Peterkaempfera bronchialis: one gene and its partner. The main gene of each other region encodes a partner of the protein of the gene in region 2 in a complex. Links are inferred from orthologs where the notes say so. Each region holds a gene or a part of one and is shown on either strand. Other genes may lie near its edges.

What was found.
Region 1: the proteins of secA (region 2) and secY are in contact, whole or in part, in a crystal structure (PDB 3DIN), measured with the Thermotoga maritima proteins. The link is inferred for Peterkaempfera bronchialis from one-to-one orthologs. Residues at the interface, in WP_004082002.1 of Thermotoga maritima: Glu261, Ala262, Arg263, Lys300, Ala301, Arg302, Thr303, Ile304, Ile305, Leu323, Tyr324, Asp325, Pro326, Val329, Ser330, Tyr333, Ile336, Lys340, Phe345, Val349, Glu363, Phe364, Tyr374, Ser375, Gly376, Gly377, Glu393, Ile395, Thr482, Ser483; in WP_004081795.1 of Thermotoga maritima: Glu108, Gly109, Glu110, Glu111, Ala236, Glu237, Arg238, Arg239, Ile240, Thr241, Ile242, Gln243, Tyr244, Ala245, Arg246, Arg247, Val248, Thr249, Gly250, Arg251, Arg252, Val253, Tyr254, Gly256, Ala257, Ser258, Thr259, Tyr260, Leu261, Pro262.

What each region holds. Positions count from the first base shown.
Region 1 is NZ_CP031264.1:2,706,240-2,720,673, forward strand. The notes cover bases 414-3,282. They hold secY (preprotein translocase subunit SecY), read right to left. Parts: upstream 2,571-3,282; coding sequence 1,257-2,570; downstream 414-1,256. Other genes in these bases: map (type I methionyl aminopeptidase), read right to left, coding at 414-457; C7M71_RS11790 (adenylate kinase), read right to left, coding at 610-1,257; rplO (50S ribosomal protein L15), read right to left, coding at 2,900-3,282. Also shown: more of map, read right to left, coding at 1-413; more of rplO, read right to left, coding at 3,283-3,352; rpmD (50S ribosomal protein L30), read right to left, coding at 3,354-3,536; rpsE (30S ribosomal protein S5), read right to left, coding at 3,536-4,147; rplR (50S ribosomal protein L18), read right to left, coding at 4,193-4,576; rplF (50S ribosomal protein L6), read right to left, coding at 4,580-5,119; rpsH (30S ribosomal protein S8), read right to left, coding at 5,142-5,549; C7M71_RS11830 (type Z 30S ribosomal protein S14), read right to left, coding at 5,732-5,917; rplE (50S ribosomal protein L5), read right to left, coding at 5,920-6,489; rplX (50S ribosomal protein L24), read right to left, coding at 6,489-6,812; rplN (50S ribosomal protein L14), read right to left, coding at 6,825-7,193; rpsQ (30S ribosomal protein S17), read right to left, coding at 7,293-7,571; rpmC (50S ribosomal protein L29), read right to left, coding at 7,571-7,795; rplP (50S ribosomal protein L16), read right to left, coding at 7,795-8,214; rpsC (30S ribosomal protein S3), read right to left, coding at 8,219-9,055; rplV (50S ribosomal protein L22), read right to left, coding at 9,055-9,402; and 7 more genes. UniProt on the Escherichia coli protein: The central subunit of the protein translocation channel SecYEG. Consists of two halves formed by TMs 1-5 and 6-10.
Region 2 is NZ_CP031264.1:2,386,051-2,400,943, forward strand. What follows is about bases 6,378-9,705. They hold secA (preprotein translocase subunit SecA), read right to left. Parts: upstream 9,335-9,705; coding sequence 6,578-9,334; downstream 6,378-6,577. Other genes in these bases: C7M71_RS10435 (Rv3235 family protein), read left to right, coding at 6,378-6,517; C7M71_RS10445 (GNAT family N-acetyltransferase), read left to right, coding at 9,670-9,705. In the rest of the region: C7M71_RS10415 (NAD-glutamate dehydrogenase), read right to left, coding at 1-2,486; C7M71_RS10420 (HAD family hydrolase), read right to left, coding at 2,833-3,495; C7M71_RS10425 (DUF6912 family protein), read right to left, coding at 3,611-4,120; C7M71_RS10430 (patatin-like phospholipase family protein), read right to left, coding at 4,299-5,393; more of C7M71_RS10435, read left to right, coding at 5,981-6,377; more of C7M71_RS10445, read left to right, coding at 9,706-10,227; C7M71_RS10450 (winged helix-turn-helix domain-containing protein), read left to right, coding at 10,287-11,483; C7M71_RS10455 (response regulator), read right to left, coding at 11,492-12,223; hpf (ribosome hibernation-promoting factor, HPF/YfiA family), read right to left, coding at 12,483-13,178; C7M71_RS10465 (ComF family protein), read left to right, coding at 13,607-14,440; C7M71_RS10470 (LpqB family beta-propeller domain-containing protein), read right to left, coding at 14,475-14,893. UniProt on the Escherichia coli protein: Required for protein export, interacts with the SecYEG preprotein conducting channel.

The DNA of each region.
Region 1 (14,434 bases), 310 kb from region 2 along the record:
ACTCGATGGCGCGGCTGACGTCCTGCAACCGGTTGCCCTTCTTCACCGCCGCGATACCGGCCCACATCGACGCCTCGGTGACCCGGCTGAGCTCGTGCAGCTCCGGGCCGTGGCCCTCGCCGACCAGCACGGTGATCGCGGCATCGCCGTGCCAGCCGTCGACGATCGCCCCGCAGTCGATGGAGATCAGGTCGCCCGACTTCAGCTCCAGGTCGCCGGGGATGCCATGCACCACCACATCGTTCACCGAGGCACAGATGGTGCCGGTGAAGCCGTGGTAGCCGAGGAAGTTCGAGGTGGCGCCGTGGTCGGCGATCACCTTGGCGGCGATCGCGTCCAGCTCCCCGGTGGTGGCCCCCGGAACGGCCCCCTCCCGGCACGCCTTGAGCGCCTCGGCGACGACCAGCCCGGCCTCACGCATCTTGGCGATCTGCTCGGGGGTCTTGATCTCTACCATGCGCTCTCGCCTTCCCAGCACCACTGCGCGTTCTCCATATAAGCCGTCCCGCCGTTTCCCCTCCACGGTACGGCCTCGGCGGGCCGGTACACACGGGGGCCGTGGCTGCCCCTTGCGGCGCTGCCACGGCCCGGCGTGTGCGACTGCCTCTGCTATCCGCGGAGCGCCTCGATGGCGCGCTCCGTCACCTCGGACACCTTGCCCAGCGCCGGGATGGTCACCAGCAGGCCCTGGTCGGCGTAGTAGCCGATGATGGGCTCGGTCTTGGTGTGGTACTCCTCCAGGCGGACCCGGACGGCCTCTTCGGTGTCGTCCGTGCGCTGGTACAGCTCGCCGCCGCACTCGTCGCAGACGCCCGGGGTGGCCGGCTGGTTGTAGTCCACGTGGAAGACATGGCTGCCGTTGTTGCGGCAGAGCCGGCGTCCGGCGATCCGCCGGACGACCTCGTCCTCGGAGACCTCCAGGTCGAGCACGCCGTCCAGCGCTATGCCGTTCTCGGCAAGGATCTCGTCCAGCGCCTTGGCCTGGCCGAGGTTGCGCGGGAAGCCGTCCAGCAGGAACCCTTTGGCGGCGTCCGGCTGCATCATCCGGTCCTTGGCCATCCCGATGGTGATCTCGTCCGGTACCAGCTTGCCTGCGTCCATGTACGCCTTGGCCTCAAGCCCCAGCGGGGTGCTCTGGCTGATGTTGGCGCGGAACAGGTCTCCGGTAGAGATGTGCGGGATCGAGAGGGTCTTGGCCAGGAGGTGGGCCTGAGTCCCCTTCCCAGCGCCTGGCGGTCCGACGAGGACGATTCGCATCAGCGGAGGAACCCTTCGTAGTTACGCTGCTGGAGCTGGCTCTCGATCTGCTTGACAGTTTCGAGGCCGACACCGACGACGATGAGGATGCTGGTGCCGCCGAACGGGAAGTTCTGGTTGGCCTTGAACGCCACCAGAGCGATCATCGGGATCAGCGCGATGACGCCCAGATAGAGGGAACCCGGCCAGGTGATCCTGGTGAGGACATAGTTCAGGTACTCCGCCGTGGGGCGGCCGGCCCGGATACCCGGGATGAAACCACCATACTTCTTCATGTTGTCGGCGACTTCCTCGGGGTTGAAGGAGATCGCGACGTAGAAGAAGGCGAAGAAGACGATCAGGATGAAGTAGATCGCCATGTAAATCGGGTGGTCACCGCGGACGAAGTTCTCCCGGACCCAGACCGCCCAGCCGGCGTTGCTTCCGGTCAGCTGGACCACCAGCGACGGGATGTAGAGCAGCGACGAGGCGAAGATGACGGGGATCACACCCGCCTGGTTCACCTTGAGCGGGATGTAGGTGGACGTACCGCCGAAGGCGCGGCGTCCGATCATGCGCTTGGCGTACTGCACCGGAATCCGGCGCTGGGCCTGCTCGACGAAGATGACCAGCGCGACCACGACCAGGCCGATGGCGATGACGCTGAGGAACTCCACCCAGCCGCCGCCGATCTTGCCCTGAAGCTTGATCGCCCAGAGCGAGGTCGGGAAGCCGGCCGCGATCGAGGTGAAGATCAGGATGGACATGCCGTTGCCGATGCCCCGGTCGGTGATGAGCTCGCCCAGCCACATGATCACGGTGGTGCCGGCGGTCATCGTGATGACCATGACCGCGACCCGGAAGACCGAGGTGTCCGGGACGATCAGGTGGCCGACCGAGCAGCCGCTGAAGAGGGCGCCGCTGGAGGCCGTCGCGACGATGCCGGTGCCCTGGAGCACGGCGAGCGCGATGGTCAGGTACCGGGTGTACTGGGTGATCTTCGCGGTACCGGCCTGACCCTCCTTCTTCAGCGCCTCAAGCCGTGGGATCACCACGGTGAGCAGCTGAAGGATGATCGAGGCGGTGATGTACGGCATGATGCCGAGGGCGAAGATGGTCAGCTGGAGCAGCGCGCCACCGCTGAACAGGTTCACCAGGCCGAAGAGGCCCTGGGTGCCCTTGCTCTCGTCGATGCAGGTCTGGACGTTCTGGAAGCTGACTCCGGGGATCGGGACATGTGCCCCGAGCCGGAACAGCACCATGATGCCCAGCGTGAACAGCAGCTTCTTGCGCAGGTCGGGCGTCTTGAACGCCCGCGCGAACGCACTGAGCACGGTGCCTCCTGCGCCTCCCGCGCGTCGTCGGCGGAAGGGTCGGTCCTGATGGGGTTGACGCGGGCCGGTGGGACCCTGTGTGGAGCGCGGCCCCTGCGATGCTGCCCGGGCGAACCTGAGGCAGTGCACAAGGTGACCTCAGGGACTCTAACAGTGCTCGGCCACCTGGCTGAAGCCATTGCAGGCGCCAATGGCTCGTTCGCCTCGGATTGGAGCAAGGAATGCCCCCGGTTGCGCGGCGATCGGCCTGCGCCGAGGGCGTCGACATGCAGCGGGCCCCGTCGTCCCCCAGAGGGGGACGACGGGGCCCGCCGTCGTCGGAGCCGGGCTCAGATGAGCTCGGTGACGGTGCCGCCGGCAGCGGCGATCTTCTCCTTGGCGGCGCCGGAGACGGCGTCCACCGTCACCTGGAGCGCCACCGAGATCTCGCCGGTGCCGAGCACCTTGACGAGCTGGTTCTTGCGAACCGCGCCCTTGGCCACCAGGTCGGCCACGGTGACCTCGCCACCCTGCGGGTAGAGAGCCGCGAGCTTGTCCAGGTTGACCACCTGGAACTCGACCTTGAACGGGTTCTTGAAGCCCTTCAGCTTCGGCAGGCGCATGTGGAGGGGCATCTGGCCACCCTCGAAGCGCTGCGGAACCTGGTAGCGGGCCTTGGTGCCCTTGGTGCCACGACCAGCGGTCTTACCCTTGGACGCCTCACCACGACCCACGCGGGTCTTGGCGGTCTTGGCGCCCGGGGCGGGCCGCAGGTTGTGGATCTTGATCGGGTTGTCGCCCATGTCAGTCCACCTCCTCGACCGTGACGAGGTGACGCACGGTCTGGGCCATCCCGCGGATCTCGGGACGGTCCTCCTTCACGACCACATCGTGCATGCGCTTGAGACCCAGCGAGCGCAGCGTCTCGCGGTGGTTCTGCTTGCTGCCGATGTAGGACTTGGTCTGCGTGATCTTCAGGCGAGCCATCAGGCACTCGCCCCCGCAGCGCGCGCCCGCAGCAGTGCGGCGGGAGCCACGTCCTCAAGCGGCAGCCCACGGCGGGCGGCGATCTCCTCGGGGCGGACGAGCCCCTTCAGAGCCGCCACCGTGGCGTGCACGATGTTGATCGCGTTGTCGGAGCCGAGCGACTTCGACAGGATGTCGTGGACGCCGGCGCACTCCAGAACGGCGCGCACCGGGCCACCGGCGATAACGCCGGTACCGGGGGAAGCCGGCTTCAGCAGCACGACGCCCGCGGCCTTCTCACCCTGGATCGGGTGCGGGATGGTGCCCTGGATACGGGGGACCTTGAAGAAGTGCTTCTTGGCCTCCTCAACACCCTTGGCGATGGCGGCCGGCACCTCCTTGGCCTTGCCGTAGCCGACACCCACGGTGCCGTCACCGTCGCCCACCACGACCAGCGCGGTGAAGCTGAAGCGACGACCACCCTTGACTACCTTGGCGACGCGGTTGATCGCGACGACACGCTCCACGTAGGCGGTCTTCTCGGCGGCCTGGCCACCGTCCCGACCGTCCCGCTTACGGTCACGCCGCTCGCCGCCACCGGCGCCGCCACCGCGGCGCTGGGGTCCAGCCATTGGAATTACCTCTCTCGTTTACGTCCGCTGCTTGCGACGAACGGCTCAGAAGTCGAGCCCGGCCTCACGGGCCGCGTCCGCCAGGGCCGCGATGCGGCCGGCGTAGCGGTTGCCCGCGCGGTCGAAGACGACCTGCTCGATACCGGCGGCCTTGGCACGCTCGGCGACCAGTGCGCCGACCTGCTTGGCCTGGTCGGTCTTGTCGCCCTCGTTGCCGCGGATCGACACGTCGAGGGTGGACGCCGAGGCCAGCGTGTGGCCCTTGGCGTCGTCGATGACCTGCGCGACCATGTGCCGGTTCGAGCGGGTCACGACGAGGCGCGGACGCACCTCGCTGCCGACGACGCGCTTGCGAACGCGGATGGCACGGCGCTTGCGGGCGGCACCCTTGTAGGCGTTGCCCTTGCCGATCTTCACACCGACTGCCATGGCTTACTTACCAGCCTTTCCGACCTTGCGGCGGATGACCTCGCCTGCGTACTTGACGCCCTTGGCCTTGTACGGGTCGGGCTTACGCAGCTTGCGGATCTTCGCGGCGACCTCGCCGACCTTCTGCTTGTCGATGCCGTCCACGTGGAACTTGGTGGGCGACTCGACCTGGAAGGAGATGCCGTCGGGGGCATCGACCAGGATCGGGTGGCTGTAGCCCAGGGAGAACTCCATCGAGGAGCCCTTCGCGGCCACGCGGTAACCGACACCGCTGATTTCGAGCGACTTGCGGTAGCCCGCGGTCACGCCGGTGATCATGTTCGCCACCAGCGTGCGAGTCAGGCCGTGCAGGGCCTTCGACTGACGCTCGTCGTTCGGACGCGAGACGACCAGGCTGCCGTCCTCGCCCTTGCCGATCTCGATCGGCGCAGCGACGGTGTGGGAGAGGGAACCCTTGGGGCCCTTCACCGAGACCGTCCGGCCATCGATGGTGACGTCCACGCCGGCGGGAACCGAGATGGGCAGCCGTCCAATACGCGACATGGCTATACCTCCGTTTCCCGAGTTACCAGACGTAGGCGAGGACTTCCCCGCCCACACCCTTCTTGGCGGCCTGCTGGCCGGTCAGGAGGCCCTGGGACGTCGAGATGATCGCGACACCCAGGCCGCCGAGGACCTTCGGCAGGTTGGTGGACTTTGCGTAGACCCGCAGGCCCGGCTTGCTGATGCGCTTGATACCGGCGATCGAGCGCTCACGGTTGGGGCCGAACTTGAGCTCGATGGTCAGCTTCTTGCCGACCTCGTTCTCCTGCGGCTCCTCGACCTTCCAGCCGGAGATGTAACCCTCCTGCTGGAGGATCTCGGCGATGTGGGCCTTGATCTTGCTCGCCGGCATCGCCACGCTGTCGTGGTAAGCCGAGTTCGCGTTCCGCAGACGCGTCAGCATGTCTGCGATCGGGTCGGTCATGGTCATGATGGCCTTAGGCCTCTCTCACCGCGGTTTCCGACAGCGCGCTACGGCCCCGAAAGGGCACACCAGGCGCGGCAGGGACCTGCGGTGTAGTAAGACAATTCCGGGCAGCAGGGGCCCGGCCCCACCACCTTACGGGACTGTGCAACACAGCCCCAAAACGAGGTGGGACCGGACCCTGGGTGCTACCAGGAACTCTTGGTCACGCCCGGCAGCTCGCCGCGGTGCGCCATCTCACGAAGGCACACACGGCAGAGGCCGAACTTGCGGTACACGGAGTGCGGGCGGCCACAGCGCTGGCAGCGGGTGTAGCCACGGACGCCGAACTTCGGCTTGCGCTCCGACTTCGCGATGAGGGACTTCTTCGCCACGGTCAGTTCTCCTTGAACGGGAAGCCCAGGGCGCGCAGCAGCGCCCGGCCCTCGTCGTCGGTCTGGGCAGTGGTAACCACGGTGATGTCCATGCCCCGCTGGCGGTCGACCTTGTCCTGGTCGATCTCGTGGAACATGACCTGCTCGGTCAGACCGAACGTGTAGTTGCCACGGCCGTCGAACTGCTTCGGCGACAGACCGCGGAAGTCGCGGATGCGCGGGAGCGCCAGCGACACCAGACGGTCCACGAACTCCCACATGCGGTCGCCCCGGAGGGTGACGTGGGTGCCGATCGGCTGTCCCTCGCGCAGCTTGAACTGCGCGATGGACTTGCGGGCCTTGGTCACGGCCGGCTTCTGGCCGGTGATCGCGGTGAGGTCGCGGATCGCGCCCTCGATCAGCTTGCTGTCACGGGCGGCCTCGCCGACACCCATGTTGACCACGACCTTGACCAGGCCGGGGATCAGCATCGGGTTGTCGTAGGAGAACTGCTCCTGCAGCTGACCCTTGATCTCAGCGCGGTACCGCTCCTTGAGGCGCGGCTGCACCTTCTCGACAGTGGTCTCGCTCATCAGATGTCCTCACCGGTCCGCTTGGCAACGCGGATCTTGTTGCCCTCGTCGTCGAAGCGGTAACCGACGCGGGTGACGACCTTCTTGCCGTCCTTCTCCACGACCAGCTGAACGTTGCTGACGTGGATGGGGGCCTCGGTGGTCACGATGCCGCCGGTCTGGGCACCACGGGCGGTCTGGCCGACCTTGGTGTGCTTCTTGACCCGGTTGACACCCTCGACGAGGACGCGCTGCTCGGTCGGGTAGGCCTGGATGACCTTGCCCTGCTTGCCCTTGTCCTTGCCGGTGATGACCTGGACCAGGTCACCCTTCTTGATCTTCATGCCTGCCATCGGTTAGAGCACCTCCGGCGCGAGCGAGATGATCTTCATGAACTTCTTCTCGCGCAGCTCACGGCCCACCGGGCCGAAGATGCGGGTGCCACGGGGGTCACCGTCGTTCTTGAGGATGACGGCAGCGTTCTCGTCGAAGCGGATGTAGGAACCGTCGGGACGACGGCGCTCCTTCACGGTCCGCACGACGACCGCCTTGATGACGTCGCCCTTCTTCACGTTGCCACCGGGGATCGCGTCCTTGACGGTGGCCACGATGACGTCCCCGATGCCCGCGTAGCGCCGGCCGGAGCCACCGAGAACGCGGATGCAGAGAATCTCCTTGGCACCCGTGTTGTCGGCGACTCGCAGTCGCGACTCCTGCTGGATCACGTCTTTCTCCTGATCGTCAACGTCGCGCTGACCGGGCCGGCCTGCTGCTCACACGGACTCTCTCCGTGCACATACAGGCCGCGGCCCAATCAACGGTCGTTACTTGGCCTTCTCGAGGATCTCGACGACGCGCCAGCGCTTCGTCGCGGACAGCGGCCGGGTCTCCATGAGGAGGACACGGTCGCCGACGCCGCAAGCGTTCTGCTCGTCGTGCGCCTTCAGCTTGTTCGTACGGCGGATGACCTTGCCGTAGAGCGCGTGCTTGACGCGGTCCTCGACAGCGACCACGACGGTCTTGTCCATCTTGTCGCTGACGACCAGACCCTCACGGGTCTTGCGGAAGCCGCGCGCCTCAGTTTCGTTCACATTCTCAGTCATCAGGCGTTCTCCACCGTCTCGATGCCCAGCTCGCGCTCGCGCATCAGGGTGTAGATCCGCGCGATGTCCTTCCGGACGGCCTTGAGCCGGCCGTGGTTCTCGAGCTGCCCGGTCGCCGCCTGGAAGCGGAGGTTGAACAGCTCCTCCTTGGCCTCGCGCAGCTTGCCGACGAGCTCGTCGTCGGCCAGACCGCGAAGCTCAGCAGCCTTGGTGCCGGCCGACATCAGCTCTCACCTGCCTCGCGCCGGACAATCCGGCACTTCATCGGAAGCTTGTGGGCGGCGCGGGTCAGCGCCTCCTTGGCAACCTTCTCGTTCGGGTAGGACAGCTCGAACATCACCCGTCCCGGGTGAACGTTCGCAACCCACCACTCCGGCGAACCCTTACCGGAACCCATGCGGGTCTCGGCAGGCTTCTTGGTCAGCGGGCGGTCCGGGTAGATGTTGATCCAGACCTTGCCGCCACGGCGGATGTGACGGGTGATGGCGATACGAGCGGACTCGATCTGCCGGTTCGTCACATAGGCCGGGGTGACGGCCTGGATGCCGTACTCGCCGAACGCGAGCTCAGTGCCGCCCTTGGCAGCGCCACGCCGCTTGGGGTGGTGCTGCTTGCGGTGCTTGACCCTGCGAGGGATCAGCATTGGGTCAGGCCTCCGTTCCAGCGTTGTTGGATGTGGTGGCCTCGGCAGCCGGCGCCTCAGCGGAGACCGGGGCCTGGCCCTCGGCACCCTGCTGCGGACGACGGCCGCGACCGCCACGCTCGCCACCGCGACCGCCGCGCGCCGGGCGGTCGCTGCCGCCACGGGCCGGACGGTTGCCGGCGCGGGCAGCGGCGTTCTCGGCACGGACCTCGGCGATGTTCTTGACGTCGCCCTTGTAGATCCAGACCTTCACGCCGATGCGGCCGAAGGTGGTCTTGGCCTCGAAGAAGCCGTACTCGACGTTCGCGCGAAGGGTGTGCAGCGGCACCCGGCCCTCGCGGTAGAACTCCGAGCGGGACATCTCGGCACCGCCGAGACGGCCGGAGCACTGGATCTTGATGCCCTTGGCACCCGACTTCATGGTGCCCTGCATCGCCTTGCGCATGGCACGGCGGAAGGACACCCGGGAGGAGAGCTGCTCGGCGACGCCCTGGGCGACCAGCTGCGCGTCGATCTCGGGGTTCTTGACCTCGAGGATGTTCAGCTGCACCTGCTTGCCGGTGAGCTTCTCCAGGTCGCCGCGGATGCGGTCGGCCTCCGCGCCGCGACGGCCGATGACGATGCCCGGCCGGGCGGTGTGGATGTCGACGCGGACGCGGTCGCGGGTGCGCTCGATCTCCACCTTGGAGATGCCGGCCCGCTCCATGCCCTGCGTCATCATCCGGCGGATGGCGACGTCTTCCTTGACGTAGTCCTTGTACAGCTTGTCGGCGTACCACCGGGACTTGAAGTCCGTGGTGATGCCGAGCCGGAACCCGTGCGGGTTAACCTTCTGGCCCATTACCGGGTCCCTTCCTTGCTGCTGACGACCACGGTGATGTGGCTGGTCCGCTTGCGGATCCGGTAGGCGCGGCCCTGGGCGCGCGGCCGGAACCGCTTCAGGGTCGGGCCCTCGTCAACGTAGGCCTCGGAGATGAAGAGGTCGTCCACGTTGTTGTGGTTGTAGTTGTGCACGGCGTTGGCAATGGCGCTGTCCAGCACCTTGCCGACCGGCACGGTCGCGGCCTGCGGAGCGAAACGCAGGACCGCCTGGGCCTCCGTGGCACTCATGCCACGGATGAGGTCCACCACGCGGCGGGCCTTCATGGGCGTGACGCGGATGTACCGCGCCTGGGCCCTGGCTTCCATGGTTGTCCCCTTGTTGATGGTGTCAGTCATCGAGTCTTCGCTTGTTCCGCAGATCAGCGACGACGCGACTTGCGGTCGTCCTTCTCATGGCCGCGGAAGGTGCGGGTCGGCGCGAACTCGCCGAGCTTGTGGCCGACCATCGACTCGGTGACGAACACCGGGACGTGCTTGCGGCCGTCGTGCACCGCGATCGTGTGGCCGAGCATGGCCGGCACGATCATCGAGCGACGGGACCAGGTCTTGATGACGTTCTGGGTACCGGCTTCGTTCTGGGCGTCCACCTTCTTGCTCAGGTGGTCGTCGACGAAGGGCCCCTTCTTGAGACTGCGCGGCATCTAACCTGCTCCTAGCGCTTCTTGTTGGTCTTGCGGCGGCGCACGATGAGCTTGTCCGAGGCCTTGTTCGGGCGACGGGTACGGCCCTCGGGCTTGCCCCACGGCGAGACCGGGTGGCGACCACCGGAGGTCTTGCCCTCACCACCACCGTGCGGGTGGTCGATCGGGTTCATGGCCACACCACGCACGGTCGGGCGGACGCCCTTCCAGCGCATACGACCGGCCTTGCCCCAGTTGATGTTCGACTGCTCGGCGTTGCCGACCTCGCCGACGGTGGCGCGGCAGCGCACGTCGACCAGGCGGATCTCGCCGGAGGGCATACGGAGGTGCGCCATGCGCCCCTCCTTGGCCAGCAGCTGGATCGACGCACCGGCGGAGCGGGCCATCTTGGCGCCGCCGCCGGGACGCAGCTCCACTGCGTGGATGACGGTACCCACCGGGATGTTGCGGAGCGGCAGGTTGTTGCCCGGCTTGATGTCGGCGCCGGGGCCGTTCTCGACCCGGTCGCCCTGCTGGAGCTTGGCCGGGGCCAGGATGTAGCGCTTCTCGCCGTCCACGTAGTGGAGCAGCGCGATGCGCGCGGTGCGGTTGGGGTCGTACTCGATGTGCGCGACCTTGGCCGGCACGCCGTCCTTGTCGTGCCGACGGAAGTCGATCACGCGGTAGGCGCGCTTGTGGCCGCCACCCTGGTGGCGAGCGGTGACACGACCGGCGTTGTTACGGCCGCCCTTGCTGTGCAGGGGGCGAACCAGCGACTTCTCCGGCGTGGACCGCGTGATCTCGACAAAGTCGGCGACGCTGGCGCCACGACGGCCCGGGGTCGTCGGCTTGTACTTGCGGATGCCCATGGCTTCTTTCGTCCTCGTCCGTATCGACGATCCGATGCTCCGTTAGGAGACCGGACCACCGAAGATGTCGATGCGGCTGCCCTCGGCCAGGGTCACGACGGCGCGCTTGGTGTCCTTGCGCTTGCCGAAACCGGTGCGGGTGCGCTTCCGCTTGCCCTGCCGGTTGATCGTGTTGACCGCGGTGACCTTGACCGAGAAGACGGACTCGACCGCCTGCTTGATCTGGGTCTTGTTGGAGCCCGGCGCCACGATGAACGTGTACTTGTTCTCGTCGAGAAGGCTGTAGCTCTTCTCCGAGATGACCGGCTTCAGCAGCACGTCACGGGGGTCCGTGAACGTCTTCGACGTAATCTGCTCGCTCATCAGGCGGCGCTCCCTTCGAGCTCGCCCTCGGACGCGACGGCCTTGGCGGACGCGGCCGGACCGGCCACGAAGCGCTCGAAGGCGGCCTGGGTGAAGACCACATCGTCGGAGACGAGCACGTCGTACGTGTTCAGCTGGCCCGCGTCCAGGATGTGCACCGTCGGAAGGTTGCGAGCCGACTTGATCGCCAGCTCGTCGTCGCGCTCGACGACCAGCAGGACGTTCTTGCGCTCGCTGATCTTGCCGAACAGCTCACGGACAGCCTTGGTGGACGGCTGCTCGGTCGCGACCACACCGGTGACCACGTGGATGCGGTTGTGGCGGGCCCGGTCGGTGAGGGCACCGCGGAGCGCGGCGGCCTTCATCTTCTTCGGGGTCCGCTGCGAGTAGTCGCGCGGCACGGGACCGTGCACGACGCCACCACCGGCGAACTGCGGCGCACGGGTCGAGCCCTGACGGGCGCGGCCGGTGCCCTTCTGGCGGTACGGCTTCTTGCCGCCGCCGCGGACCTCGCCACGGGTCTTCACCTTGTGGGTGCCCTGGCGGGCAGCGGCCAGCTGGGCGACGACGACCTGGTGGATCAGCGGGATGCTGACCTTGGCGTCAAAGATCTCGGCAGGCAGCTCGACGGAGCCGGCCTTCTCGCCCGCGGGCGAGAGGATGTCAATGGTGCTCATTGCTTCAGGCCCCCTTGGCCGCGGTGCGGACCAGGACGAGGCCGCCGTTCGGACCAGGGATTGCGCCCTTGATGAGCAGCAGGCCCTTCTCCGCGTCAACGGCGTGAACGGTCAGGTTCTGGGTGGTCACGCGCTCGTTGCCCATGCGGCCCGCCATGCGGAGGCCCTTGAACACGCGGCCCGGGGTGGCGCAGCCACCGATCGAGCCGGGCGAGCGGTGCTTGCGCTGCGTGCCGTGCCCGGCGCCCAGGCCCTTGAAGCCGTGGCGCTTCATGACACCGGCGGTGCCCTTGCCCTTGCTGGTGCCGGTCACGTCGACCTTGACACCGGCCTCGAACACCTCAGCGGTGATCTCCTGGCCCAGGGTGTACTCGGACGCGTCCGCGGTACGCAGCTCGACCAGGTGGCGGCGGGGGGTGACGCCGGCCTTGGTGAAGTGGCCCGCGAGGGGCTTGTTCACCTTGCGCGGGTCGATCTCGCCGAAGCCGATCTGCACCGAGTCGTAGCCGGTGGTGTCAGCGGTGTGGACCTGGGTCACGACATTGGGCCCGGCCTTGACGACGGTCACCGGAACGATCCGGTTGTTCTCGTCCCAGACCTGGGTCATGCCGAGCTTCTCGCCCAGGATGCCCTTAATCTGCTTAGCCATCTTCGGTGCGCCTCTCAGAGCTTGATCTCGATGTCGACACCGGCCGGCAGGTCGAGACGCATCAGCGAGTCAACCGTCTTCGGGGTGGGGTCGAGGATGTCGATCAGGCGCTTGTGCGTACGCATCTCGAAGTGCTCGCGCGAGTCCTTGTACTTGTGCGGCGAGCGGATGACGCAGTACACGTTCTTCTCAGTGGGCAGCGGCACCGGGCCCGCGACCTGCGCACCAGTACGGGTGACGGTCTCGACGATCTTCTTCGCCGAGGAGTCGATCACCTCGTGGTCGTAGGCCTTGAGCCGGATGCGGATCTTCTGTCCCGCCATGGCTACTTCGTAGTCCTTGTCTGTCGTCTTGCCACTACGGCGCTCGATTGGCCTCTCGCCCGACCCACGCGGTCGGGCGTGTCGCACTCCCGCTCGCAGTGAACCCTTGGACAACTCTCCAGGAGGCTCCTGCTCCGGGGCCGCGTACGGCCGTCAAGCGCCGGGCCGAGGCCCCGCCCACGCTTCCCGGAAGATTCCCGTACGTCCGCCCTCGCAGCTACCGCATCAGCGGGCATCGCAGGGGCGACGAGTACTGTGGGACTCGCTTCCGGTCCTCCCGGCGGGAGGCGCGCAGCATCGGCACTCAACCGAGCAACTTGGACAGTGTGCCATACCGGGCACGCTGCAAGCCAATCGGAACGCATGACCCTACCCACTGGGTGCCGCCTGTCAAACCCGGCGCCCGACGTGCGTGGCTAGCCGCCGGTCCTGACGGGCGTCTTGGCGAGGGTCTTCTCGAAGCGGCTGGCGAACGGGAAGCGCCGCTCCAGGAAGGTGTGCGCGGTGCCGCGTATGGCGTCCCGCCGGGCGTCGTCCGTGGAGACGTCGTTGAGGCAGAAGAAGTCCACGTCGGCGGCGTTCGCCAGCCGGGCCAGCCGTTCCCGCAGGTCCGGCTTGCCGAGTTCGACATAGCGGAACGAGTACTCGCCGGGGACCGCGCGGCCCGTCACCATGGCCCAGTGGTGGTGCAGCGTGGCGGCGGGCGCGACATCCCGAATGGACCGGAAACGCGACCGCGTGGTGCTCTCCAGCTCGGGGATACCGAGGTCGTGCAGTTCCTTCATCACCGACAGCAGCTGCGGGTGGGGGGTGTGCAGGAACTTGTTGGTGATGTAACGGCCGTGCGCCCGGAGGATCACCTCCCGGACGTTCTTCCCCGCCGAGTTGGGCGCGGGCTCCTCGGACTGCGGCGCTCCGACCCCCAGCTTGAAAGGGGAGAAGGGCAGCAGCGCGATTCCGTTCCCATGGAAGAACCGGCCTGCTTCCACCGGGCGGTTCACAAAGACGTCGTCGTTGAAGTAGAGGTAGTGCTCGCTGAGCCCGGGTATTCGGTGCAGGCGGCTTTCGATCGCATGGGAATTGAATACCGGGAGGGCTTCCGCCGGAAGTATGTCGCGGTGGTCGACGACCGTGATACCTTCGGCGTCCTCGTTCAGCCAGTGCGGCTTCTGGCCGTCGGTCACGATGTAGATGTGCCGGATGAAGTCCGCGTACATCTCCAGGGACCGCAGCGAGTACTTGAGCTCGTCGTGGCTGGTGTAGCGGGACGACCCCACCTCACGGGCGGCGATCAGGCCGGTGGTGCCGTCGCGGTGCGCCTCGCGCTTCGCCGCCAGCACCGGATCGCTGCCGTCGACCCAGGTGTAGACCACGTCTATGGGGAAGAGCACCTCGTCCACGCCCGGCTCGGCGAACGGTTCGAAGGTGGGGAACCCATGGCCGCCCAGCGTGATCGACGCCGGCTTGCGCGCGTCGGCGGGCAGCACCTCGGTCACCCGGTTGACGCGCGGCGCGACCAGGGCGCCGCTGAACACCTCGCCGAGCTGACGGGTCGGCACGGTCAGCCAGCCGGCGTCCGCCGCGGCGCCGTCCAGCTCGTGCCCCTGCCGCCAGAACTCGACCTCGCATCCGGTGTCGAGGCCACCCAGGATCTGACCGACGGGCCCCAACCTGACCACGCCCAGGCGCAGGGCCCGGGCGCTGCGGATCGAGCGGGGCAGCCTGCCGTCGGCCCACAGCACCACCCGGGACGGCACCCCCGACTGCCCGAGCGCGGCGACATAGCCCGCCGTCCTGCGCAGCTGCTCCCCGGCCAGCCGCAGGAACTCCCGCCGGT
Region 2 (14,893 bases):
ACCCAGATCTCGTACGCCGGGCGGGGCGCCGGCAGGTCGGGGATGGCCTGCGGGTCGAACTTCATCGACACATAGGGGTGCGGCTCGCCGTTCTCGCCGCGCTGGAAGAAGTTGGTGCGCAGGGTGGCCTTGATCAGGTGGAGGAAGGAGCGCAGGATGCGGTCCTCGTCCAGCGAGGCGACCTGGTCGAGCGCGCCGTCCAGCTCCTCCAGGATGCCCTCGGTGAGCTCCAGGCCGGCCGCCGTGTGGGCCGGGGAGAACCGGGCCTGGAAGAGGTTGGCCAGCAGCCGGGTGGCATGGGTGTTGTTCTTGAGCGCGTCCTCCATGTAGTCCTGGGAGAACGTGGAGCCGGCCTGGCGCAGGTACTTGGCGTAGGCGCGCAGCACCACGGCCTGGCGCCAGGTCAGCCCGGTGCGCAGCACCAGCTCGTTGAAGCCGTCGTTCTCGGCCTGGCCGGTCCAGACGGCGGCGAACGCCTCCTGGAACCGCTCGCGGGCCTCGTCGCCCAGCTCGCCGACGGCCCGCAGCCGCAGGCCGAAGTCGTACACCCAGGCGGTGGAGCCGCCCTCCTCGCCGGGGACGGTCCTGCGCAGCTCGTACGGGTGCTCGTCGACGACCTCGACGCCCAGCTGCTGGAGGACGGGCAGCACCTCGGTGAGCGAGACGGCCCTGCCGACGCGGTAGATCTTCAGGCGGCGCTCGTCGTCGGGGGCGCCGACCGGCTGGTAGAGGTTGAGCCGGAAGTCGCCGGCCTCGCCGAGGGACTCCAGCTGCCGCAGGTCGGCGACGGCGGTGCGGGGCGAGAAGTCCGCCCGGTAGCCGTCGGGGAAGGCGTTGGCGTAGCGGCGGGACAGCTCGGCGGCGCGCTCCTCCCCGCACTCGGCCAGCAGCACCTCGTGGAAGCCGTCCATCCAGGAGCGGGCGGCCTCGGTGAGCCTGGCCTCGATCCGCTCGGTGTCGGCGTCGGCGAGGTGCGGCAGCTCGCTGCCGGGGGCGACCCGGACCACGAAGTGCAGCCGGGTGAGGACGGACTCGGTCGACCAGACCGTGTAGTCGATGGTGGAGCCGCCCAGCTCCTCCATCAGGATGTCCATCAGGCGGAGCCGGATGCGGGTGGTGTAGCGGTCCCGGGGCAGGTAGACCAGGGCCGAGAAGTAGCGGCCGAACGCGTCCTGGCGCAGGAAGAGCCGCAGCTTGCGGCGCTCCTGGAGGTAGAGGACGCTGCCGGCGATGGCGAGCAGCTCCTCGGCGGGGGTCTGGAAGATCTCGTCCCGGGGGTAGGTTTCCAGGATCTGGATCAGGTCGCGGCCGTCGTGGCTCTCCGGCGAGAAGCCGGAGGCGGTGACGACCTCCTGCACCTTGCGGCGGACCACCGGGATGCGGGTCACCGACTCGGTGTAGGTGGCGGAGGAGAAGAGGCCGAGGAAGCGGCGCTCGCCGACGACATTGCCGGCGGCGTCGAACTTCTTCACGCCGACGTAGTCCAGGTACGACGGGCGGTGCACGGTGGCGCGGCTGTTGGCCTTGGTCAGCACCAGCAGCGAGGGCTCGTGGGCCTTGGCGCGGGCGGCGCTGCTGAGGCGGCCGAACGCCTCGCTGGCCGGGTGGCCGTCGGGCGAGCCGCCGCGCGGGTCGGGGCGCAGGATGCCGAGGCCGGTGCCGGGCACGGCACGCAGCGCCTCGCCGCCGTCGCCGGCGCTCTCGACCAGGTCGTACTCGCGGTAGCCGAGGAAGGTGAAGTGGTCGTCGGCCAGCCAGCGCAGCAGCTCCCAGGCTTCGCCGATCTCCTGCGCGGGCAGGCCCGCGGGGGGCTGCTCGGAGAGTTCGTCGGCCAGCCGCAGCGCGGAGTCGCGCATCTTGGTCCAGTCCTCGACGACCTCGCGGACGTCGTTGAGGACGCGGCGCAGGTCCGCCTCGATCCGGCGCAGCTCGTCGCGGTCGGTCTCGCGGTCGACCTCGATGTGCATCCATGACTCGACCACCGCGTCGGCCGGCAGGTCGACGTCGCCCGGCTGGCTGCGGACGCAGGGGTCGGCGTCCAGGACCTCCAGCAGCTTGCCGGTGATGTCGCGGCGGACCACCATCTGCGGGTGGATGACCACGTGGATGGCGCGGTCCTGCCGGGAGAGCTCATTGGTGACGGAGTCCACCAGGAAGGGCATGTCGTCGGTGACGACCTCGACCACGGTGTGGCCGGAGGACCACCCGTTCTCCTCCACGGTGGGGGTGTGCACGCGGACCTCGGCGGTGCCCTGGGGGCGGTTCAGGCCGAGCCGGTAGTGGGAGGCGGCAGCCCCGTAGATGTCGACCGGGTCGCGGTCGACAAGGTCCTCGGGGGCCGTGTGGAGGTAGTAGTGGTGCAGGTAAGCGGTCAGGGCACCTTCGCCGAGACCCTCTCCGTGCGCTCCCCCCACCTGGCTGTTCTCAGCGGCTTGCGCTGCTCGGTCGAGCACCTCGGCCTTGGCTGCGTCCAGCTTGGTCTGCATGGCTATCTGGCTCCTGTCGCGCGCCGTTGCGTGACTCGGGTTTGGTCTGGCTGTGCCGGGTCGGTCCGATACTCCCGCACGTCCTGGGTGAAGGAGGCGCATGCCACGCATGAAACGCCGGTCACCTGGGTACGACAGGTCTTTCGTCCCGAAGCATCCCGGCCAGCCTAACCGGGTGGCTGCGGAGTGTCAGGGGACGGTCCGTAGCAAAGCCCGACCGGCACCCCCCGGCGGTGGACGACTTGTACAACTACCGATCGGTAGTCGTCGCGGATTGACCGCAGGGCGCGCAGCACGGCACCGGCGCGCTGAGGAACGTGTCCCAGGCCGCTGGTGCGGGGGCACCTCAGGCGCCCTGCACCAGCTCCTCGGCCAGCGACACCGCCTCGGCGAGCGAGTCGACCACCGGGACGCCGACCACGGCCAGGTTCTCCCGGGTGTGCGAGCCGCCGGTGTAGAGCACCGCGTGGGCGCCCACCGCGGCAGCGGCCAGCGCATCGTCGGCGGCGTCGCCGATCACCACGGTGCGGGCCGGGTCGACGGTGGAGCCCAGTGCGGCGAGGTGGCGCACCATGTACTCCGCCTTGCCGCTGCCGGACGGCCCGGTGCGGCCGTCCACCCGGACGAAGCGGCGCTCGATGCCGAAGCCGCGCACCAGCGGCACCAGCTGCTCATGCCCGTACATGGAGAGGATCGACTGGCTGCGGCCCGCCGCCTCCCACCGCTCCAGCAGCAGCTCCGCCCCCTCGGTGAGGGCGCAGCCGACGCTGTGGTTGAGGTAGGCGAGATGGAAGACGTCGTCCATCCGCTGCCACTCGTCGGCGGTCGGCGCCCGGCCCAGCAGCCGCTCATAGAAGAGCGGAATGGGTATGCAGTAGAGCTCGCGGTAGCGGTCCACGCTCAGCGGAGCCAGACCCACCTCCGCGAACGCGGCATTGCTCGCCGCCACGACCGCCTCGATGTCGTGGAAGAGAGTGCCGTTCCAGTCCCAGACAAGATGTGCACGCACAGCAGAACGGTACCCGCCACCTCCGACAGCGCTCACCCGGTCAGACGCATCCGGCCAAGCTCGCTCCGGCCGGGGGCCTCGGGCAGGGGTTCGGGGGTCCCGGGGTTCGGGGTTCTCAGGGCAGCAGGGTGGGGATCTCCTGGGTGGCGTACCAGAGCAGCTCGTGGTCCTCGGCGCCGTCCACGGTGAACCGGGCGTCGTCGTCGCCCCGGTCGGCGGCCTCCACGGCCGCCGTGGCGGCGGCCACGTCCTCCTCCGCGTCGGCCCCGTCCACATGTACGGCGGCCGCCTTGGCCAGCACCGCCGGATCGGCCAGCCGTACCAGGCCCAGCGACGCCTGGTCCTGGTACTCGGCGCCGGTGTCCAGCAGCACCGCCTTGTCGGGGACGTCCAGCGCGACCACGGTCCGGCGGCGCGGCGCCTTGGCGTCGGCGGCCAGCAGCCGCAGCGAGGACTGGGCGGCCCGGACCAGGGCCGCGTACTCCAGTTCCTCGATGTCGTCGCTGAGGTACCACTCGCGCAGCGCCGGGGTCACGGCGTACGCGCGCAGCGGCGCCGGTCCGAGTTGGCCGGCGGCATGCGCTGCGGCCAGGCCGTTGAGGGTGGTGGGGACGTACACGCGCATCGGGGCCGCTCCGGGTCGTGGTTCGCCGGGCCCGGCCCGGTCCTCCGGTCCAGGGCCCGGGTGCGGGCCCTGGAGCCGCACCGCAGTCCAGGATACGGGGGAGGGTGATCACCACGTCGCCGCGTTCGGGCCTTTTCCACTCGGCCCGCCCCCGCCCGCCCGCCCCCGCCCGCCCGGCTCAGCCCGCGCGCCCGCCGGCCCGCACGCCCGCCAGCGCGGCGCCGCAGGTGCGCAGCGCCGTCTCCAGCACCTCCGGGCGGCGTGCCGGGTCCATCATGTTGGGGCCCATCGCCGCCAGGTCGTCCAGGGTCGGGGCGAGCAGCCGGACCCGGGTGCCACCGGCCCGCAGCAGCCGGGCCTCGCGGAGCATCTGCCGGGTGACCGCGCGCCGGTAGCGGCTGACCAGGTGGGCGAGCACGCCACGGGGCCGGTCGCCCTCCCGCCGCCGCTGGGCGGCCGACCTGCCGCCCGACAGCGAACCGGTGTCGCCGACCGGCCGGATCCGCACCGCCATCGGGGCCAGCACGAACACCTCGTCCAGGTCGCGCCCCGCCAGCAGGTCGGCGTTGGTGGCCGACCAGGCGCCGCCGTCGATATAGCGGTGGCCGTCCACCGCCACCGGGGCGAACCAGCCGGGGATCGCGCAGGACGCCATGACCGCGTCGGCCACCCCGGCCGGCGGGGAGTCCGGGTCGCCGAAGACCACCCGGCGGCCGGTCTCGTAGTCCACCGCGACCAGCCGCAGCCCGGGGCGCTCCGACCAGCCGTCCCCGGCCGGGACCAGCGCCCGCACCAGGTCGCCGATGGGCGCCACCGAGCCCCGGCCGGGCGGGACGAAGGCCGACACCACGGTCAGGAACGGGTAGTCGCGCGGGTGGAGGAAGGTCTGCCGCAGCAGGCCCGGTGAGCCGATGCCGGGCCGGGGGCGCGGCGGCAGGGCGCCGCCCGCCGCCGTGTCGTAGTCGAAGTCCACCCCGACCAGCGGCCCGCTGGCGATCGGCCGGCCCTGCTGGTGGTCGCGCAGTTCGTCCGGACCGACGCCGGAGGCCAGCAGGGTGCCCAGGATGGCACCGGCCGAGGTACCGAGGACGACGTCGGCGCCGCCCGGGTCCCAGCCGGTCGCCTCGGCCACCGCACAGAGCGCGCCGACGGTCCAGGCGGCCCCGAGCATGCCGCCGCCGCCGAGCACCAGGCCGCGCCTCGGCCCCTCGGGGGAGGTGCCGCCGGACCGCGCCGAGGCGCGGCCCGCCTCCGGGTCTCCGATGTCGGACACATCCGTCACCATGCGCCTGCCACCCTTCCCCGGCCTTCCGGGTCGCCGGTACCGCCGGTCCCATCGACGGTAGCCGCTGGGCCGCCCCGGACGGCCGACGCCACCCGTGGGCCGGGGTGGACCATCGCGTGACTTCCGTCTCGCGGAGCACTGCGGCCCTCCCCTACCGGCACGGGCCACCCGGACAGCCGACCCCACCCCTGAGCCCAGGCGACCCCCCTCGCGGAGCACTGCGACCCCCCACGCGCAGGCCCCGCACGCCCGGCACACCACCCCTGAGCCACAGTGACCCACCTCGCCAACCGCTACGCCCTTCCCCGCCCGACACGGGCCCCCCGAACGGCCCACACCACCCCTGAGCCAAGGTGACCCATCGAGTGACCCCGCCCCGCGAAGCACTGCGCCCCTCCCCGGAGCACACAACCCGCACAGGCCGCGCACGCCCCGGCGGCAGCGCGGCGAATCACCCGGATAGGTGAAATACAGCCCGCTGCCGCCCGCCCGCCGATCCGCCGTTGCACAGCGCAGCCGGCCGCCGGTAGCAAGGACCCCGTCAACCGCCGACTGCCGCCACGGGGGTGCCGAGCATGGCCGATTCCGCAGGGTCCGCCGCCCTGACCGTTCCGCTGCCCGAGATCCGACCGCTGCTGCCGGGTCCGCCCGGCGCCCACTGCCCGACGCGACGGCCGTCCCCCGCGCCGGGTGGTGCGGCGGCGCGGCTCGGCCGCCTCCATACCGGGCGGGCGCACCACACCCGGGTCCGGCGGCCCGCCGGCCCGCACTGCGCGCCGCCGCGCAGCGACCTCAACGGGCTCGCCACCCGCTTTGCGCTGCGGCTGGTGGAGGTCCTGGCGGGCGCCCGCCCGGCCCGGCAGCTGGCCCGGCACACCACCCACACCGGGTACGGCGAGCTGACCCGGCTGGTGCAGCAGGGCACGCTCCGCCCGGAGACGGGCAGCACCCGCCCGGTGGTGCGCCGGGTGTATGACAGCGCGCCCACGCCCGGCGTACTGGAGGTCTGCGCGCGGGTGGACACCGGCCCGCGCACCCGGATGGTGGCGTTCCGGCTGGAGTTCCATCCCCGCTCGCAGCAGTGGCAGTGCGCCGCCGTGGAGACCCGCTGAGACAACGGCGGAGGGCGCCACCCCGGCCTCTGCCGGGGTGGCGCCCTCCACCACGCTGCTCTACTTCTTGCGGCGACGACCGCCCTTGGCGGCCTTGCGGCGCTCGGCGCGGGTCATCCCGGCCTCGGGGTCGTCCTCGACCGAGTCGTCGGCGAACTCGCCCTCGACCACGCCGCCCTCGCCGTCCACCGACGGGGCCGTGTAGTGCAGGCGCTGCCGCTGCGGCGCCTCCAGACCCTTGGCGCGGATCTCCGGGCGGGCGTCCTCGGCCTTCTCCAGCTGCACCGGGGTGGCGTCCTCGACCGGGACCTCCTCGACCTGCTGCTCCACCTGGACCTCCAGGTTGAACAGGTAGCCGACGGACTCCTCCTTGATGCCCTCCATCATGGCGCCGAACATGTCGAAGCCCTCACGCTGGTACTCGACCAGCGGGTCGCGCTGGGCCATCGCCCGCAGGCCGATGCCCTCCTGGAGGTAGTCCATCTCGTAGAGGTGCTCCCGCCAGCGGCGGTCGAGCACCGACAGCACCACCCGGCGCTCCAGCTCACGCATGATCTCCGAGCCGAGCTGCTCCTCGCGGGCGGAGTACTGCGCGTGGATGTCCTCCTTGACCGCCTCTTCGATGAACTCGGCGGTCAGACCGGCCGAGCCGCCGGCCTCCTCCTCCAGCTCCTCCAGGGAGAGGGTGACCGGGTAGAGCTGCTTGAGGGCGGTCCACAGCTTCTCGAGGTCCCACTCGTCCTCGAAGCCCTCGCCGGTCGCGGCCCGCACATAGGCGTCGACCGTGTCCTCCATGAAGTGGCCGATCTGCTCCTGGAGGTCCTCGCCCTCCAGGACGCGGCGGCGCTCGCCGTAGATGACCTCGCGCTGCCGGTTGAGCACCTCGTCGTACTTGAGGACGTTCTTACGGATCTCGAAGTTCTGCTGCTCGACCTGGGTCTGCGCGGAGGCGATGGCGCGGGTCACCATCTTGGACTCGATCGGCACGTCCTCCGGGACGTTGGCCATGGAGAGCACCCGCTCGACCATGCCGGCCTTGAAGAGCCGCATCAGGTCGTCGCCCAGCGACAGGTAGAAGCGGGACTCGCCCGGGTCGCCCTGACGGCCGGAACGGCCGCGCAGCTGGTTGTCGATCCGGCGGGACTCATGCCGCTCGGTGCCGAGGACATACAGGCCGCCGAGCGCCTGCACCTCCTCCTGCTCCGCCTTGACCTGTTCCTTGGCCTTCTCCAGGGCGGCGGGGAGCGCCGCCTCGTACTCCTCCGGGGTCTCCGAAGGCGACAGGCCGCGCTGCGCCAACTCGGCGGCGGCGAGGTGGTCGGGGTTGCCGCCGAGCTGGATGTCGGTGCCACGGCCGGCCATGTTGGTGGCCACGGTGACGGCGCCCTTGCGGCCGGCCTGGGCGACGATCTGCGCCTCCCGCTCGTGCTGCTTGGCGTTGAGCACCTCGTGCGGCACCCCGCGCTTGCGCAGTTCCTGCGAGAGGTACTCGGACTTCTCGACGGAGACGGTGCCGACCAGGACCGGCTGGCCCTTCTCGTGCTTCTCCACGATGTCCTCGACCACCGCGCGGAACTTGGCGGGCTCGGTCTTGTAGATCAGGTCGGGCTGGTCGACACGCTGCGGCGGCTTGTTGGTGGGGATGGGGACCACGCCGAGCTTGTAGATCTGGTGGAACTCGGCCGCCTCGGTCATGGCGGTACCGGTCATGCCGCCGAGCTTGTCGTAGAGGCGGAAGAAGTTCTGCAGGGTGATGGTGGCCAGGGTCTGGTTCTCGTTCTGGATCTCCACCCCCTCCTTGGCCTCGATCGCCTGGTGCATGCCCTCGTTGTAGCGGCGGCCCGCCAGGATGCGGCCGGTGTGCTCATCGACGATCATGACCTCGCCGTTGACGACGACGTAGTCCTTGTCGTTCTTGTAGAGCTCCTTGGCCTTGATCGCGTTGTTGAGGAAGCCCACCAGCGGGGTGTTCACCGACTCATAGAGGTTGTCGATGCCCAGGTAGTCCTCGACCCGGCCGACGCCGTCCTCCAGGATGCCGACGGTGCGCTTCTTCTCGTCCACCTCGTAGTCGCGGTCCCGCTTGAGGCGCAGCACCAGCTTGGCGAAGTCCGCGTACCACTTGGTGGCCTGGTCCGCCGGGCCGGAGATGATCAGCGGGGTGCGGGCCTCGTCGATGAGGATGGAGTCGACCTCGTCGACGATGGCGAAGTTGTGGCCGCGCTGCACCAGCTCGTCCTGCGCCCAGGCCATGTTGTCGCGCAGGTAGTCGAAGCCGAACTCGTTGTTGGTGCCGTAGGTGATGTCCGCGCCGTACTGCTTGCGGCGCTCGGCCGGGGCCATGTTGGCCAGGATCACGCCCACGTCCAGGCCCAGGAAGCGGTGCACCCGGCCCATCCACTCCGAGTCGCGCTCGGCGAGGTAGTCGTTGGTGGTGATGAGGTGGACGCCCTTGCCGGTCAGCGCGTTGAGGTACGCCGGAAGGGTGCCGACCAGGGTCTTGCCCTCACCGGTGCGCATCTCGGCGACATAGCCGAGGTGGAGCGCGGCGCCACCCATCAGCTGGACGTCGTAGTGGCGCTGGCCCAGCACGCGCTTGGCCGCCTCACGGACGGTGGCGAACGCCTCGGGCAGGATGTCGTCGAGGTCCTCGCCATCGGTCAACCGCTGCTTGTACTCGTCGGTGAGCGCCCGCAGCTCGGCGTCCGTGAGGTTGACGAAGTCCTCTTCGATGGAGTTGACCTGGGCAGCAATCCGCTGCAGCTTGCGAAGGATCTTTCCTTCACCGGCGCGCAGGATCTTGTCGAAGACGGACACGTGAGCGGGCTCCTTGCCTGGACTGGCACTCGACTTCGGGCGCACGACTGCACGGCGGAGCTTCCCCACCGCACCGGCCATCGTATGCGAGGAGACACGCGGGCCGGGAGGTCCGTCACCACCGCGATCCCGTGTCACCCGGGCGGGCAATCCACCCACGGCCATCCTTGCCGGGCGAAACGGGCGGCGCGGCACCCGTGCACACCACGAGGACGTACGGCGCGGCCCCCGTGTTCCCGGGTGGACCACGCCCGGGGCGACCGGGTTCCGGAGGCTGTCCGCGTCCCCCGGGAATCCGCTGTCCCGCCCGTACCGCGCTCGGCGATACTCGGCCCATGGAACCCGTGATCTTGGAAACCCCCCGGCTTGTGCTGCGCCCGCTGGGCGCCGGGGACACCGAGGCCGTCCACCGGGCGTGCCAGGACGAGGAGATCCAGCGCTGGACGACGGTCCCGTCCCCCTATCTGCCGGTCCACGCGCGCGACTTCGTGGAGCAGATAGCGCCCGACGGCTGGCGGGACGACACCCTCTACAACTGGGGCAGCTTCACCCGGGAGGGCGGCGCCCTGGTCTCCTCCGTGGGCCTCTCCTTCCCCGCCCGCGCCGGGGTCGCGGAGATCGGCTACTGGACCGCCCGGGAGCACCGGGGGCGCGGGTACACCGCCGAGGCCGTCGCCGCAGCCACCCGCTGGGCCTTCACCGCGCTGGGTGTCCAACGCCTGGAGTGGTACGCGGAGGCGGGCAACGAGGCGTCCCGGGCGGTCGTCGAGCGGGTGGGCTTCACCTTCGAGGGGACGCTGCGCTCGTATCTGCTCCACCGGGGGGAGCGCCGCGACGCCTGGGTGGGCGCGATGCTGCCCACCGACCCGGTCCGCGACCCGGCGGTCGGCTGACCGCCCCCCGTCCCGGCCGCCCGGCCGGGTTGTCAGTGGCTCCGTCTACGCTGCGGGACATGACCGTCGCGCTGCCGCCGAAGCCCCTTGCCGCCCTCTCCGCCGACGAGGCACGCCGCATCGCGCTGCGCGCCCAGGGGATGCTGGGCGTGCCCGACCGGCGGGGCGGGGTGCGCGGGGTGCTGCGCCGGCTGGGCGCGGTCCAGCTGGACACCATCTCGGTGCTGGCCCGCTCGCATGAGCTGGTGCCGTACGCCCGGCTGGGCGCGGTGGGCCGCTCCTCCGTGGAGGCGGCCTACTGGGGGGCGGGCACCAGCTTCGAGTACTGGTCGCATGCCGCCTGTGTGCTGCCCATCGAGGAGTGGCCGCTCTTCGCCTTCCGGCGGCGGGCGTTCACCGCCCGGGGGCGCCGCTGGCACACGATGGCGGATGCCGAGCGGTCCTGTGCCGAGGTGCGGGCACGGCTGCACGCCGAGGGGCCGCTGACCTCCACCGACCTCGGCGGCGCCCGCAATGGCGGCCCCTGGTGGGACTGGTCGGAGACCAAGATCGCCACCGAGTGGCTGCTGGATGTCGGCGAGGTGGTCTGCACCGAGCGCCGAGGGTGGAAGCGGGTCTACGACCTGGCCGAGCGGGCGGTCCCGGCGGAGTTGCTGGCGCAGCAGCTCGATGACGAGACCTGCCTGCGGCGGCTGGTCGGCCAGGCCGGGACCGCGCTGGGCGTGGCGACCCGGGCCGACCTGGCGGACTACCACCGGCTCAAGGGCGAGCAGGTGGACGCGGTGGCGGCCGACGCCGGGCTGGTGCCGGTGGAGGTGCAGGGGTGGGGCCGCGACGGCGGGCCCGGATCGGCCTGGGCGGACCCTGCGGCGCTGGCGACCACGCCCCGTGGACGCCACCGCACCACCCTGCTCTCCCCGTTCGACTCGCTGATCTGGGACCGGGCCCGCACCGAGCGGATCTTCGGCTTCGCACACCGCCTGGAGGCGTATGTCCCCAAGCCCAAGCGGGTGCACGGCTACTTCGCGATGCCGCTGCTGGCGGGCGGCCGACTGGTCGGGCGGGTCGATCCGGCTCGCGAGGGACGGGTACTGATCGCCCGTCAGGTGTCCGTGGCGTCACCCGCCGCAGTCGCCCCGATGGCACAGGCGCTGCGGGAGGCCGCCGACTGGGTGGGCTGCGACGAGGTGAAGGTGGAGCGGGTGGTGCCGGAATCCCTGGCAGGCCCGCTCACCGCAGCCGTGTCGGCGGGCTGACCGGCCCGTCACCCTATTTCGAGGATCTTCTCCCGCATCGCATAGACCACCGCCTCCATCCGGGAGTGCAGCTGGAGCTTCTCCAGGATGTTGCGCACATGGTTCTTCACCGTGTTCTCACTGATGAAGAGCTCCTTGGCGATGTCCCGGTTGTTCATCCCGGTGGCCACCAGCTTGAGCACTTCCAGCTCCCGGTCGGTGAGCCGGGGCGCGGGCACCAGCGGCCGCTCGTCGCTGCGCTGCTGGATCATCGACTTGAACTCGGTGAGCAGCTTGGCCGCCATCGACGGGCTGATCTGCGACTGGCCGTCCGCCACGGCCCGGATCGCGGTGGCCACCTCGTCCGTGGAGATCTCCTTGAGCAGGTAACCGGTGGCCCCGGCCTTGATGGCCTCGTAGAGGTCGGCCTCCTCGTCGCTTATCGTCAACATGATGATCTTGGCGCTGGGCGCCACGTCCTTGATGGCGGTACATGCCTCGATGCCGCTGCGGCGCGGCATGCGGACATCCATCAGGATGATGTCGGGCAGCAGGTCGGCCGCCTTCTCGACGGCCTCCGCGCCGTCCCCGGCCTCTCCCACCACCTGGATGTCGTCCTCCTGCGCCAGGACGATCTCCAGACCGCGCCGAAAGAGGGCGTGGTCGTCGACCACAAGTACTCGAATCGGCTCCCCGCGCGCCCCGCGCGGCTGCTCGGACGGACCGGCGGCGGCCGGCCCACCCCTGTCGACGGGCCCCATGCTGAAACGCTCCCCCATCCGCTCCTCCCCCTCGCGGCCGGTGCGAAGGCCGCGTGACTGGTCGGGCGCCCCTCGTGCTGCTCGGGGACTGGCGCCATCATTCCACGGCGGTCGGGCGTTGCGATCATCCAGCGGTCTGCACATCCCTGCTCGCGCGCTCCGGCGCATGCGCCGGGTCCATGGCGTCCACGGGCCCGGCGCCTATGCGTCAACTCCCGTACGCCCGAGGGGAATCGGGCGCGCGGCCCGGTCCGGTCGACTACTCCTCGTCCGCCTCGCCGAGCGCCCCACCCGCGCCGCCGACCGCGCCGTTCGGTGCGGAGCCGTCGGCCTTGAGGTGGATCACACCGTAGTTGTAGCCGTGGCGCCGGTAGACGACGCTCGGCATCCCGGTGTCGGTGTCGACGAAGAGGTAGAAGTCGTGACCGACCAACTCCATCTCGTAGAGAGCCTGGTCCAGCGCCATCGGCGCGGCGGCGTGGACCTTCTCGCGGACGACGAGCGGCCCGTCGCCCTCCACCTCCAGCGACCCGATCCGGGTCCTGGTCACTTCGCCCTCCTGCTCACCGGCAGCGGGGGCGGTCTCCGGCAGTGCGGCCAGCGCCGCAGTGGCCGCGGCCACGCTCATCGGGGTCCGGCCGGTGCCTCCCTTGTGCACCCGTCGCCGGTCGGCGGCCTTGCGCAGCTGTGCGTCCAGCCTGGCGGTCGCCAGGTCCAGCGCGGCGTACGCGTCGCCGGCACATGCCTCTGCACGGATCACCGGACCGCGGGTGCGCACCGTGATCTCGACGCGCTCGCTGCGGTCCGCCTGGCGCGGGTTGCGCTCCTTGGACACCTCGACGTCGAGGCTGATCACCTTGCCGTCGAACTTCTGGATCTTCTCCAGCTTCTCGGCCACGTGCTTGCGGAACCTCTCGGGCACCTCGGTCTTGCGGCCCTTGACGACGATGTCCACGCAGAACTCCGTTCCCTTGCGCTGACGCCGGGCGGGGCCAGGCCCCGCGCGGCCCACTGAGTACGCAGCGCGCCCGCCCTCCGGTTCACCCCGCGCCCGGGACAGCGGGCGGAAACTGCTCCTCTCACCACTTCCTCCCCACCAGGGACGGCTGAAACCCCATGGAACACCTCCCCCGAGGTTTCCGCCTCCTCGATGCCCGACGGGCGCAGCAGCCCGCCCGGCGGCCGTCGGCGGCACGGCTCCACCGACCGGACACCTGTTCCGAGACCGAACGTAGCCTCCCGCGCCTCAAAGCACAGCAGTTCGGTATGGAGTGCCTTCTTTCGGATGAACGTCCGAGGAATCGGTCGCGGGCCGCGCCGCCCGACCCCACCCTGGTCCGCAGGCCCTGCCGAACCCGATCCGCCGCACCGAGGGGAGCACCCATGGACCCTGCCGCCGCCCCGCGACCCGCCCGACCACTGGACGCCCTGCTGGATCTGCTGCTCCCCGGCCGCTGCGCCGGGTGCGGCAGTGACGGCGGCCAGCTCTGCACCCGCTGCCGCGCCGCACTGGAGACCGCCCCCGGCCACCCGGTCCGGCCGGATCCGCCTCCGCCCGGCCTGCCCCCGGTCTACGCCGCCACCGAGTACGCGGGCCCGGTCCGGGGCCTGCTGCTGGCCCACAAGGAGCGCGGCGCGCTGCGGCTGGCCGACCCGCTCGGCAGGGCGCTCGCCACCGCCGTGCACGCGGCGGCCGCCGACGGCCTCACCGGCCGCGCCCCCATCCCGCTGCTGCTGGTACCCGTCCCCTCCGCCCGCCGCGCGGTGCGCGCCCGGGGCCATGACCCGGTGCACCGGCTGGCCCGCGTCGCCGCCCGGGAGCTGCGCCGGGCCGGCGTCCCCGGGCGTGCGGCTGCGGTGCTGCGGCCCGTCCGCCCGGTGGCGGACCAGGCCGGGCTCGGCGCCGCCGACCGCCGCCGCAACCTCGCCGGAGCGCTGGCCGTACGGCCGGGAGCGGCGGCCGGGCTGCGCCACCGGCAGGTGGTCCTGGTGGACGACCTGGTCACCACGGGTGCCACCCTGGCCGAGGCGGCCCGCGCCCTCGGAGCCGTCGGCGCGCAGGTACCGGTGGCAGCCACCGTCGCCGCCACCGCCCGCCGGACCGGCGGGACCGGCCGCCCGGACCGAAACCGCACGGACCGAACCCGCACGGACCGAAACCACCCGGACCGAAACCGCACAGGCCATGCCCGCAGAGACCATGCCCGCCCCCGGTAGTCGGGGCCCGGGTCGTCGGCAGCCGGGGCGCCGCTCAGCCCGGGTAGACGGGGGCCGTGGCGTCGCGGGCCACCGCACGCCACTGGCCGTTGGGCCCCAGACGGTAGATCTTGTGGTCCTTGGCGTCCGCGTAGACCGCCGCCTTGGGGTCCTCGCAGGCGGCCACCCGGGTCATGCCGTCGATGGCCTGGAGGGTGGTCTCCTCGGCGGCCGATCCATCGACGCCCACCAGCTGCGGATGCTTGACGCCCTCCGCCTCCTTGCCCAGCACCACCAGCTGGTCGCTGTCCGCCCAGGAGACTGCGGTGACGTCCACCAGCTGCGGCGCCACCGGACGCAGCCCGGTGATCAGCACCTGCGGCTCGTCCTCGGTGCCGGCGTGCTGCACCAGGCCCATCTCCACGGTCCGCAGCCCGTCGGCGTTCGCCAGCAGCAGCGCCACCCGGGTACCGT